One region of the Pseudomonas sp. GL_091 genome, then DNA from elsewhere that is predicted to be linked to it. Evidence: predicted binding sites of a transcription regulator. Region 1 holds the regulator's gene; each other region holds the start of a gene.

Evidence for each region. Region 1 encodes FliA, which starts transcription of late flagellar genes. Its sites were predicted from a motif close to CTAAAGTTTNNNNNNNNNNNGCCGNTAA; they were not measured.
Region 2: a site for FliA is predicted at 2,011-2,038, ahead of motA (flagellar motor stator protein MotA). Genes of this name have one in related genera too.
Region 3: a site for FliA is predicted at 2,462-2,489, ahead of AC3ITY_RS03810 (methyl-accepting chemotaxis protein). Genes of this name have one in related genera too.

Annotation. Positions count from the first base shown of each region.
Region 1 is NZ_CM174451.1:1,708,797-1,712,984, forward strand. Features, by position in the region: gene flhF (flagellar biosynthesis GTPase FlhF) at 1-1,254, shown strand, start outside; gene fleN (flagellar synthesis regulator FleN) at 1,371-2,201, shown strand; gene fliA (RNA polymerase sigma factor FliA) at 2,198-2,938, shown strand; gene AC3ITY_RS07815 (chemotaxis response regulator CheY) at 3,107-3,478, shown strand; gene AC3ITY_RS07820 (protein phosphatase CheZ) at 3,500-4,188, shown strand, end outside.
Region 2 is NZ_CM174451.1:538,913-543,100, reverse strand. Features, by position in the region: gene motB (flagellar motor protein MotB) at 1-925, opposite strand, end outside; gene motA (flagellar motor stator protein MotA) at 1,090-1,941, opposite strand; gene AC3ITY_RS02415 (HDOD domain-containing protein) at 2,109-3,647, shown strand; gene rhdA (thiosulfate sulfurtransferase) at 3,689-4,188, shown strand, end outside.
Region 3 is NZ_CM174451.1:843,483-847,670, reverse strand. Features, by position in the region: gene AC3ITY_RS03820 (hypothetical protein) at 1-82, opposite strand, end outside; gene AC3ITY_RS03815 (methyl-accepting chemotaxis protein) at 340-1,044, opposite strand; gene AC3ITY_RS03810 (methyl-accepting chemotaxis protein) at 1,222-2,370, opposite strand; gene ampE (regulatory signaling modulator protein AmpE) at 2,555-3,391, opposite strand; gene ampD (1,6-anhydro-N-acetylmuramyl-L-alanine amidase AmpD) at 3,388-3,948, opposite strand.

The sequences.
Region 1 (4,188 bases):
GCCGCCATCATTGGCAACCGCCGGATCGCAGGAGGTGTCGAACTGACGGCTGCACTGGATTACAAGTTGTCGGCGCTGGCACCGCGGGTTCCGAACATGGAACTCGAAGACGAGCTGCGCAAGACTCAGTCGCGGATCGTCACCGCCCAGGCCGAATTGAGCCTGCGTGGCGACGGCGAGAGCGACAATGCGACCAATCGCCAGTTGTTCGCAGGCTTGCCGCTCACCGCAGCCGAGCCGTTGATCGAGCCAACCTACGCCGAACCCCGTCGCCCCGCACCGGCCGCTGCACCAGCCTCCACTGGCGTGGACCCGCGCGCGTTCGACTCGATGCGTTTCGAGCTCAACAGCCTGCGCGAACTCATGGAAGTACAGCTGGGCTCGCTGGCCTGGAATCAGCTGCAGGGCAGCCGTCCGGACCAGGCCAACCTCTGGCGTCGCCTGCAACGCATCGGCCTGTCCGGCCCGCTGTCGCGCGACCTTTTGGCGATGATCACCGATATCGAAGAGCCTCGTCAGGCCTGGCGCATGTTGCTGGCGCACCTGGCGCGCATGATCGTGACACCGGAAATTGAGCCTCTGGAAGAAGGCGGCGTGATTGCCATGGTCGGCCCGGCCGGCATGGGCAAGACCACCACCCTGGCCAAGCTGGCCGCCCGTTACGTGCTCAAGTACGGCGCGCAGAACATAGCGCTGGTGAGCATGGACAGCTTCCGCATTGGTGCCCAGGAGCAGCTCAAGACCCTGGGGCGCATTCTCAACGTGCCGGTGACCCACGTCGATCCGGGCCAGTCCCTGGTGCAGGCGCTGGAGCCCTTGCTGCGCAAGCGCGTGGTGCTGATCGATACCGCCGGCCTGCAGGCCAGCGACCCGGCCCTGCGCATGCAGCTCGAAAGCCTGGCCGGTCGAGGCATCCGCTCGAAAAATTATCTGGTCCTGGCAACCACCAGCCAGAAACAGGTTCTAACCGCCGCTTATCACAGTTACAAGCGTTGCGGGCTCGCGGGCTGCATCCTGACTAAACTGGATGAAACGGCTAGTCTGGGCGAGGTGCTGAGCTTGGCCATCAGTCATGAGTTACCCGTGGCCTACCTGACCGATGGCCCGCGGATTCCGGATGATCTCCATCTGCCGCGCCGTCATCAGTTGGTCAGTCGCGCCGTCAGCGTGCAAATGCAGGAAGAACCCAGCGAAGAAGCCATGGCTGACATGTTCGCTGATATTTACCACAGCCAAACCAAGCAGGTTGGCTAAGGTAGTAATGAACAGTTTTTGTACCTACATCGATGGTCTGCCATGCATTGTTCCGTTTGTGAACGCGCAGCCAGTAATGTGGCCTCCGTCTATGCAAGACAAGGTAAAGAAATAACATGGGCAGCATGCATCCCGTACAGGTGATCGCGGTGACCGGCGGCAAAGGTGGCGTCGGGAAAACTAATGTGTCAGTGAACTTGTCCCTGGCTCTGGCTGAGCTTGGCCGGCGCGTCATGCTGTTGGACGCCGACCTGGGACTGGCGAACGTCGACGTTCTGCTGGGCCTGACACCCAAACGTACCTTGGCCGACGTGATCGAGGGCCGCTGCGAACTGCGCGATGTACTGCTGCAGGGACCCGGCGGTATCCGTATCGTTCCGGCCGCATCCGGCACTCAGAGCATGGTGCATCTGAGCCCCGCGCAACACGCCGGCCTGATCCAGGCCTTCAGCGATATCGGCGACAACCTCGACGTATTGGTGATCGACACAGCTGCGGGCATTGGTGACTCGGTAGTCAGTTTCGTTCGCGCAGCCCAGGAAGTGCTGCTGGTGGTGTGCGACGAGCCGACCTCGATCACTGACGCCTACGCATTGATCAAACTGCTTAATCGTGACTACGGCATGAACCGCTTCCGCGTCCTGGCCAACATGGCCCAGAGTCCGCAGGAAGGGCGCAACCTGTTCGCCAAGTTGACCAAGGTCACGGATCGCTTCCTCGACGTCGCCCTGCAATACGTCGGCGCGGTGCCCTACGACGAAAGCGTGCGCAAGGCGGTGCAGAAGCAGCGCGCCGTCTACGAGGCCTTCCCGCGTTCCAAGTGCTCGCTGGCATTCAAGGCGATCGCACAGAAGGTCGATACCTGGCCGCTGCCTGCCAACCCGCGCGGGCACCTGGAATTTTTCGTCGAGCGCCTCGTGCAGCAGACAGCAGGACCGGTTCTATGACGGCAAGCGGTTACAACCTCTACAAAACATCGGCGCGTGATGCGCAGTACGAGCTGATCGAGCGTTACGCGCCGCTGGTTAAACGCATTGCCTACCACTTGTTGGCGCGCCTGCCGGCCAGTGTCCAGGTCGAAGACCTGATCCAGGCCGGGATGATCGGCCTGCTTGAAGTGTCGACCAAATATGACGCCAGCAAAGGCGCCAGTTTCGAGACGTACGCGGGCATTCGAATCCGCGGCGCCATGCTCGATGAAGTGCGTAAGGGGGACTGGGCGCCACGTTCGGTTCACCGCAATACACGCATGGTCAGCGACGCCATTCGCTCGATTGAAGCGAAAACCGGTCGTGATGCTAAAGATCACGAAGTTGCGGCCGAACTCCAATTGAGTCTCGACGATTACTACGGGATTTTGAACGACACCCTGGGCAGCCGGCTGTTCAGTTTCGACGATCTGTTGCAGGACGGCGAACACGAAGGGCTGCACGAGGATGGCGCGAGTGCTCATATCGAGCCGTCACGCGACCTGGAAGATGAACGCTTCCAGGCTGCGCTGGCAGATGCGATTGCCAATTTGCCGGAGCGTGAGCGACTGGTGTTGGCGCTGTACTACGACGAAGAGTTGAACCTCAAGGAAATCGGTGAGGTCCTTGGGGTCAGCGAATCTCGGGTCAGCCAGTTACACAGCCAGTGCGCAGCCCGTTTGCGGGGGCGTTTGGGGGAGTGGCGAGCGCGCTGAAGGCAGTGTGGGGGACACTGCGAACGAGGCCGGTGTGGTGTTGAACTGCGCCGGTCGCGATCTGTTGTGCTCCAGACAGTCATCGAGTGCTTTGCCGGATTGATTGAAATGGCGCGTCCAGGTGCTGGGCGCGTTTAAGACTGCTTGGAGGTCGAATTGGACAAGAACATGAAAATCCTCATCGTTGATGACTTCTCAACGATGCGGCGGATCATCAAGAACCTGCTGCGTGACCTTGGGTTCACCAACACCGTCGAGGCCGACGATGGCACTACCGCCATTCCGGTACTCAACAGCGGAAGCATCGACTTTCTGGTAACGGACTGGAACATGCCTGGCATGACCGGTATCGATCTGCTGCGCCACGTGCGTGCCGATGAAAAGCTCAAGCACCTGCCGGTGCTGATGGTGACCGCTGAAGCCAAGCGTGAGCAGATCATCGAAGCGGCCCAGGCCGGCGTTAACGGCTATGTGGTCAAACCCTTCACGGCCCAGGCGTTGAAAGAAAAAATCGAGAAGATTTTCGAACGCATCGGTTGATGAGTGCGCCATGGGGGAGCTATGGGCAATAACGAAACTTCATTGGGCGATTTTGAGTCGACCCTGAAAAAACACGCCGTCGAATTGGTCGCGAGCCTTGAAAAAGGCAAGTTCGGCGACGCGGTGCAATTGATCCATGAGCTCAACCAGACCCGTGACCGCGGCTTGTATCAGGAAGTGGGCAAGCTCACTCGCGAACTGCATAGCGCGATCGTCAATTTCCAGATTGACCCGCACATGCCGCAAGCCGAAGAAGTGTCGCAGATCACCGACGCCACCGAGCGTCTGGGGTATGTGGTCAAGCTGACCGAGGCTGCGGCCAACCGCACCATGGATCTGGTGGAAAGTGCCACGCCGCTGGTCAATGGCCTGGCGGATGAAGCCAAGGTCTTGAGCGCGGACTGGGGGCGCTTCATGCGTCGCGAAGTCGGCGCGCAAGAGTTTCGTGAACTGGCCCGGCGGGTCGACGGGTTCCTGGCGCGCAGCGGCACGGACAATCGCGCGGTGTCGGGCAACCTCAACGACATCCTGCTCGCCCAGGATTACCAGGACCTCACAGGCCAGGTGATCAAGCGTGTGACCCAGTTGGTCACCGAAGTTGAAAGCAACCTGCTCAAGCTCGTGCTGATGGCCAGTCAGGTGGACCGCTTTGCGGGCATCGAACATGACCGCGAAGCGATGCTTGCTGAAAAAGATCCACAAAAACATCT
Region 2 (4,188 bases), 1.2 Mb from region 1:
CGTTCAGATCGACCGGTGCAGCCGGTGCAGCTTCCGGAGCAGCCGAACCTTGCGGCGCATCAGGAGCAGGTTCCGCACCTTGCGAACCTTCGATTGCACGCTGGGCTTTCTTGGTCAGCACCACGATGTCGATACGGCGGTTAACCGGGTTGAACGGATGCTCGCGATCGAACAAAGCCGACGAGGCATAGCCGACCACACGCGCCACCTGTGCATCCGGATAGCTGCCCGCTACCAGCGCACGCCGAGCTGCGTTGGCACGGTTTGCCGAAAGCTCCCAGTTACCGAAATCACCGGTGCCGGTGTACGGCTTGGCATCGGTGTGGCCGCTGATGCTGATCTTGTTTGGCACCGCCTTGATGGTGTCGGCCATGGCCAGCAGGATGTCTTCGAAATACGGCTTCAGACGGGCTGAACCCGAGTCGAACATCGGGCGGTTTTCCGCGTCCATGATCTGGATACGCAGGCCGTCCGGCGTGATTTCGAACAGGATCTGATCCTTGAACTTCTGCAGCTGCGGGTTTTCTTCGACCTTGTTCTGCAGCTCTTGCAGCAACAGTTCGAGGCGTTCTTTCTCGACCTGCTCGGCCATGCCTTCGACCTGGTCGGTATCGATGGTGACCTTGTCCGGCTGCGGCTGGGACTTCACCTCGGGGTTGAGGGTGTTTTCCGGCGCCAGGGTCGGCGTGCCGCCCAGATCGATGATGTATGGCGTACCGCTTTCGGAAAAGCCGATCGGGTCCTTGAAGTAACCGGCGATGGCAATCTTCTGTTCCGGCGTGGCGGTGGACAGCAGCCACAACACCAGAAAGAACGCCATCATCGCCGTGGCGAAGTCGGCGAAGGCGATTTTCCACGCGCCCCCGTGATGCCCGCCGGCGATGCGCTTGACGCGCTTGATGATTATCGGCTGGTTATTTTCCATGACCTAAGTGCTCTGTCTCACAAATACTGTTCCTTTTTGGCAGTGCCTGTTGTCGCCATACCGCGTTGCCGCTCCTCGCCATAGCGGGCTATGACTCGTCGCGGCGCCTTGTCTGGCAACAACAGTCACTTGCCAAAAAAGGAACGTATTTGCGAAACAAAGCACTAACGACCGCGAACCGCTTGTTCCAGCTCGGCGAAGCTTGGACGGTGCGCCGGGTACAGGACCTTGCGCCCGAACTCCACGGCCAGCGATGGCGGCATGCCGGAAGCCGAAGCCACCAGCGAGGCCTTGATGGCTTCGTAGACATTCAGTTCTTCCTTGGCATCGTGGGCCAGGGAATGGGCCAGCGGGCCGAAGAAGCCGTAGGCGGCGAGAATACCGAAGAAGGTACCCACCAGTGCCGCACCCACGTGCAGGCCGATGGATTTCTGATCGCCCTCACCCAGCGAAGCCATGGTCACCACGATCCCCAGTACCGCCGCGACGATACCGAAACCGGGCATGGCGTCGGCAATGCCGTTGACGGCGTGGGATGGGTGCTCCAGGTCTTCCTTGAGGCTGAACAGTTCCATGTCGAACAAGCCTTCCAGCTCGTGCGGGGCCATGTTGCCGGAGGACATGATGCGCAGGTAATCGCAGATGAACGCGGTCATGCGCTCGTCCTTGAGAACGGTCGGGTACTTGGCGAAGATCGGGCTCGCGGCAGCATCCTCGATGTCGCCTTCGATGGCCATCATGCCTTCGCGGCGGCTCTTGTTGAGGATCTCGTAGATCAGGCCCAGCACTTCCAGATAGAAGCCGTGGTTGAAACGCGAACCGAACATGCCCAGGGACTTCTTGAGCACGTGCATCGTCATGTAGCCGGGGTTAGCCTGCAAAAATGCGCCGAGGGCCGCACCGCCGATGATCATGACCTCGAAAGGCTGGATCAGGGCGGCAATCTTGCCGTGGGAAAGCACGTATCCGCCGAGCACGCTCGCGAATACGACGATGATGCCGATAATTTTAGCCATAGGTTAGGAGAGCACTTACTGAGTCGGGTTCAAGGTCATATTCGGAAGTTAAAAAATCTCTTCTTCTCCTTATCGGCAAAACTGCGCCAGACTATAGCCAGTTCAGGCGAAAAACTGATTTGACCCCATCCGGGCATAGGTAATGTTGACGATGATCGCCTCCCACCATGGTTAACGAAACGAACGTTCCACCCCCGAAACCGACCACTCTCGAAGGCTGGGTCAAGCTTCTCGATGGCGTACGCCTGCCGGTTCCGCAAGCCAGCCACGACCGGGTCTGCAAGGCCATCGGCGACAATCGCAGCTCGCTGCGCGACATCGCTGACTTGATGCAAGGCAGTCCAGCCCTGGCCTTGAGCGTGATTCGCGAAGCCAACCGGCATACCCATGGCAGCATGACCGAGCCTGCGGAAAACCTTGAAATTGCGATCAACCGCCTCGGCCTGAAGCGCACCGAAGAGCTGCTCGCGCGCCTGCCCGCCGAACCCCAGTCCGAGATTCCCAAAGCCCTGCGTCAGTTGCAGATGATCAGCCAGCACGCCACGCAACAGGCCAACGGCTTTTTTGCCAGTCGCCTGGCGCGCCTGTGGCAGGACATCCACTGGGGCAGCCTGCTGTTTCTTTCGCCGCTGTGGCCATTGGCGCTGACCCATCCAGAACTGCTCGAAGACTGGGAGCTGCGGGTCATCCATAAAGGTGAGTCGGCACGCAAAGTCGAACAGCAACTGTTTGGTGTGCGCCTGCTGGACATCGGCCAGACACTGGTGGAGATCTGGCGCTTGCCGATCTGGGTGCAGCAGGGCTATCGAATGTTGCTCACTGAACAGCGCGAACTGGTGAAAGTCCTGCGCATCGCCCGAGACAGCGAGCATCCACTGCGCCAGCAGAATCGCCTCGATGACGATCCGACCCTGCGTCGCTGGCTCAATCAGCCGGCCAATACGGTGCTGCTGGCCAATGGGCTGGCGCTGTCGGCGCAACACGCTTGGGACAGCCCGCACAGTGAGCGCTGGCAGTACCTGACCAGCCTTTACCTGCAAATGCCGATGGGCGAGGTGCAGCAGCAATTGCACCAGCAAGCCGCCAACAGCGCACGCCAACATGCCATGCCCGACCTCTGGCACCCCGCCGAGTCGCTGATCTGGCCGTGGGGCTTGAACCGTATCCATGCCGGTTTGCTACCGGCAGCGGCACCCACCGCCGAAGACCTGGCGAAGTGGCGCAAGCAATGCGCCGAATTGCTGGTCGAGCCGAGTCGCTTCACCAACGCCATGCACTTGACCATCGCCGCCCGGGACGCCCTCGTGGCCTGCGGCATGCGTCGGGTGATGATCCTGATGGCCGACCGCACCCACGCCAACCTGCGCGTGCACCAGACGGCCGGTCTGCCGAAGGAAGCGGCCGGGTTGAACTTCGTGGTCAGCCAGAGCAACGTGTTGCAGCGCCTGCTCGCGCAGCAGGCCCAGGTGCGCCTGACGCCAGCCAACAACGCGCAATTCTCGGCCCTGCTGCCCAACAGCCTGCGCTCACAGTTCAGCGGCGAACACTTGCTGCTGCGTTCGCTGGTCAACAATGGAAAGGTCATCATGATCGTCGTGGCGGATCAAGGCGGCGGGCCGTTTTCGGAAATTTCCGTACAGGCCTTCGGCAAAACCGCGCAGTGCATCGAGAAAGCCCTGCACAGCTTTAGCCACCGAGGCCAATAAGCTGCGTTACAATCCTCCCTTTTGTGCTCTGGAGACCTCACATGTCTGACTTCTCTGGCTTGCCGCTGGTGATCGAGCCGAGCGACTTGCTCCCTCGCCTCGACGCCCGCGAACTGATTCTGGTGGATTTGACCAGTGCCGCCCGCTACGCCGAAGGGCACATTCCCGGCGCGCGCTTTGTCGATCCGAAGCGCACGCAGCTCGGCCAGCCCCCCGCCCCTGGACTGATGCCCCCGCTGGCAGCACTCGAAACGCTGTTTGGTGAGCTGGGACACAACCCCGACGCGGTCTACGTGGTGTATGACGACGAAGGCGGCGGTTGGGCCGGGCGCTTCATCTGGCTGCTGGATGTCATCGGCCACAGCAAGTACCACTATGTCGACGGTGGCCTGCCGGCCTGGCTGGCAGAAGGTTCGCCCATGTCGATCCAGATCCCGCCACCCGTGGGTGGCCCGGTTTCACTGACCTTGCACGACGAACCCACCGCTACCCGCGAATACCTGCAAAGCCGTCTCGGCGCCGCCGACCTGGCGATCTGGGA
Region 3 (4,188 bases), 870 kb from region 1:
CGTTGAGCTGCCAGGGTTGAAGCAGCAATGTGCGCTGACAATGCGCACAGCGTCCCTGGACCCCTATTGTTGCAGCAGACATAACCAAGTTCCTCCATGAAGTAAGCCGCGTAACTCTTCCTTGATTGACATCCAAAATCCAGCGCACGGAAAGAATCAGGAGGATTCTCACCTGGAAAAGGAAAAAGTATTACGAAATTTTCCGACAGTACACCAAAACGTGGGAGCGGGCTTGCCCGCGAAGACGGCGGCACATTCAACATCAATGTGACTGAAAGATTGCTATCGTCGGATCGCCGCCCGGAGCAAGCCCGCTCCCACAGGGTCCCGAGGAGACTTTCAGACCCGGAATGCACTGATCAACTGTTTCAACTCCACGACCTGGGCCGACAACGCCCGGCTGGCATCTTCGGTCTGATGCGCACCTTCAGCGGTGCGCTCGCCGGCGCGATTGATCTCGACGATGTTCTGGTCAATGTCGTGGGCCACGGCGGTTTGTTGCTCCACGGCGGCGGCAATCTGCTGGTTCTGGTCGACGATCATGCCGACCGCTCCCAGAATGTTTTCCAGCGCCCGCTGGACCTTCTCCGACTGCCCCACCGTGCCGTTGGCCATTTCATGACTGGTGCCCATGGCCTTGACCGCCGCGCCGACACCGCCATGGAGCCTGGCGATCATCTGCTCGATTTCTTCGGTCGATTGCTGGGTTCGCTTGGCCAGGGTCCGGACTTCATCGGCCACCACGGCGAAACCACGGCCCTGCTCACCGGCCCGTGCTGCCTCGATGGCGGCATTGAGCGCCAGCAGATTGGTCTGCTCGGCGATGCTCTTGATCACTTCGAGCACGCGGCTGATGGACTGGCTATCGCTGGCCAGTTGATTGATCACCAGCACCGACTGATCGATCTCGCTGGCCAGCGCGGCAATGCTGCCTTGCTGCGACTCCACCAGGCCACGGCCACTGATGGTCTCGTCGTTGACGCTGTGGGCACTGCTCACCGCCGCGGCGGCACTGCGCGCCACTTCCTGAGAAGTGGCCGACATCTGGTTCATCGCCGTGGCCACTTGTTCGATTTGCGTGCGTTGCCCGGCGACGGCCTGGTTGCTTTGCGCGGAAACGCTTTCCACTTGCCCGGCCTGACGTTCGACTTCGCTAACGGTCTGCCCCACCCGCTCGATCAGGTCATGGATTTTTTTCACGGTGCCGTTGAACACCTCGCCCTACTCCCCCAGCTCATCGCGGCTGTGGGCGCTGAAGGTCACGGTCATGTCGCCAGCCGCCACCTTGTCCATCACCGCCCCCAGGCGCTTGAGCGTGGTGCGGGTCGAGGCATAAAAAGCGCCGTAGAGATAAAAAATCAACACAAACACGACCGACAGCGCCACGGCCTGCAAGACCATGTGCGTGCGGTTCTGCTCAAGTCGTTGCTGCAATTGCGGGCCCAGATACTTCAGGGTTGCTTCGTTGAGTTGGTAAGTCTGGTCCATCAGGGCGCTGATTTGATCGTAAAAACCCTGCCACGGCGCATCGAGGGTGTCGGCCATGACCACTTGTTCTTCGAACAGCTCGCTGGCTTTCTTCAAGGATGCCCGGCTGCTATCGGCCTGAGCGGCCAGGGTGTCGCGTGCAGCTTTGCTGGAACCCAGGGCATCCTGCAACTTCAGGCCATACTCGGCCTGGAGCTTTTCAATCTGCGCCAGCAATTCATCGAAACGGGTACTCGAAGCCGAGTTGATGAATCCCTGCCCCAACGAATAAGAACCCATTGCCCGACCTTCGCCCAGGATCTGGGTGACCCGTGGAGTGACGAGGGTGACGAGCTCGCTCAACTGGCGCATGTCGCTCTGGTTGTCGCGACTGAGGCCTGATTGGCTGGTGATGAGCTGGCTGAAAATCTGCGCGCTGCCTACCAGCTTGCCGATCAAGGCACTTTTGCTTTGCAGGGAGTTTTCCGTTTGCTGGGCCTTGAACGCGGCGATCATTTCATCGCGTTTGCCATCAAACACCGCGACCTGCTCCGGGTCACTGGTCATCGCCGTCAGCCCTTGCAGACGAGTCAGAATATTCTGCTCAAGGGTGCTGATTTTCGATTCGACATTGCCGGCCTTGCCGGATTGGCCGAGGCTGACATTGATCTGCACCAGGTTGTTCAGGGTTTCCAGATCGCGCCGCAACGTCAGGCTGCTGCCCAACAGGTCGAGACTTTGCAGTTCGATGCGCGTGCCCTGGAATTCGCGGTAGGAGTCACGCACCAGATAGAAGTTGGTCACCAGCATCGGCACCAGGAACAGTACGCTGATCAGGCTGAACTTCATGCCGAAGCTCAGACGGTTCATCAGTGCGACAGCGGGATAGAGCAAGCTCTTCACTGTATGTCTCCCTTCGATTTCTTATTTTTTTTATTGGCAGGCGCAGACAGAAGGCAGATAGCCACTATTCAGCGCTATCTCTGTATAACTTAAATCGGCAGGAGGTTTTGTAACTTAAGGTTAATGACAGGGCGAAACACTTCGGACAAGTGATCGCCCTGTGGCGAGGGCATTAACTGTTGGACTAATGCAAGACCGTCCACAACGCAAACCCGGCATACCAGAGCACCGCCGCACGCAACAGTAGCGCCCAGATGCGGTCCAGGTTGTTGATACCTTCTGCGCCAGCCACCGGCGCTGGAATTTCACCGGCCACCATCCCGACTTTCTCGATCAATTGCGCGGCGCTGATGTTCCAGTTCAGCAGCTCATGCAGCATGACCCGGCTGACCGCGACAAAATTGCCGACCAACGCCAGGCTCGCCGCCAGCAGGCGCACCGGCACCCAGTCGAAGGAGTGACGCAGTTGCCCGGCGCGCTCGACCAGCGCAGGGCTTTTCCCGTGTTCTTCGGCCAGCGCCAGCAGCCGATAGCTCAGCACCGCGACCGGACCCAGCAGGAAGTACCAGAAAATCACCGCGAAAAAGCTCTGGTAGGCCTCCCACAACAAATGCCCTTCGACCTGTTCCAGCAGCTGCTCGCCACTGTCTGCGCAGATATCCAGATCGCGCTTGGCGACATGGGCCGCGGCTTGCAAGTCCTCCCGACGCCAGGCATCGCGGAACGGCCCGAGATCGCCCAACAGATCACCGCGTCCGAGGCTGTAAATCACCACCAGCAAATGGATCGGCAACGCCAGCAACCCGTAGGCCACCGGTTCGATGACCAGCAGCAGCAAACCCAGCAACGCCACTGGCAACAAGACCATCACCGACAACACCAGCCATGGCCGGCCAGAAAGTCGCGGGCTGGCCTCTAGCTTGTTCAGCTTGTGTATCCAGCCGCTGTCCCGCTGAACCCGATGACGCAAGGCCGAGAACTTCTCGATCCACACCGCCAACAGCAACACCAGAAAATTCATCGTCCTTCCTCTTGTGCCAGAGCGGCACGATAGCGTGCCCAGTCGAACGCCGGCCCTGGATCGGTTTTGCGCCCCGGAGCAATGTCGCTGTGCCCGCAGATGCGCTCTGTAGTGATCGCCGTGAACGCCTGCTGCAACTGGCGGGTCAGGGCTGTCAATGCGCTGTACTGCGCATCGGTGAACGGCAGATCATCCGTGCCTTCGAGCTCGATGCCCACGGAAAAATCGTTACAGGTTTCCCGCCCCTCGAAGCTCGAGACACCCGCATGCCACGCACGCTCAAGACATGAAACAAACTGGGTGACGTTACCGTCACGTTCAATCAGAAAGTGCGCGGACACCCGCAAATCCGCGATCCCTTCAAAATAGGGATGTTCGGTGACATCCAGACGATTCTGGAAAAACTCCTGCACCTTGCCGGTGGCGAACTGCGCCGGCGGCAGGCTGATGTTGTGGATCACCAGCAGGGAAACTTCGCCTGCGGGGCGCGCATTGAAGTTGGGTGAGGGGCAGACATGCACACCCTGAATCCAACCGCTCGCGGGGTCCAACTGCATACCGACTCCTTCAATCGTCGACTGTGTGGGCACAGTATGCCGTGATAATCCCCCGGGGCGCGATCACTTGCCGCGAATGAGGCGCTGGAGATTGCCGATCTCAAACAGGCGTTTGTTCGGAATCGACGGTCAACGCCGACAACGTCAAGGAATCGACCAAATACAGGCGCCAGTGCCAACGTAACGCTCTGATGCCTTGGGTTGGTCGGCGCCATGGCCCTATAATCGAGCCACTTTGTT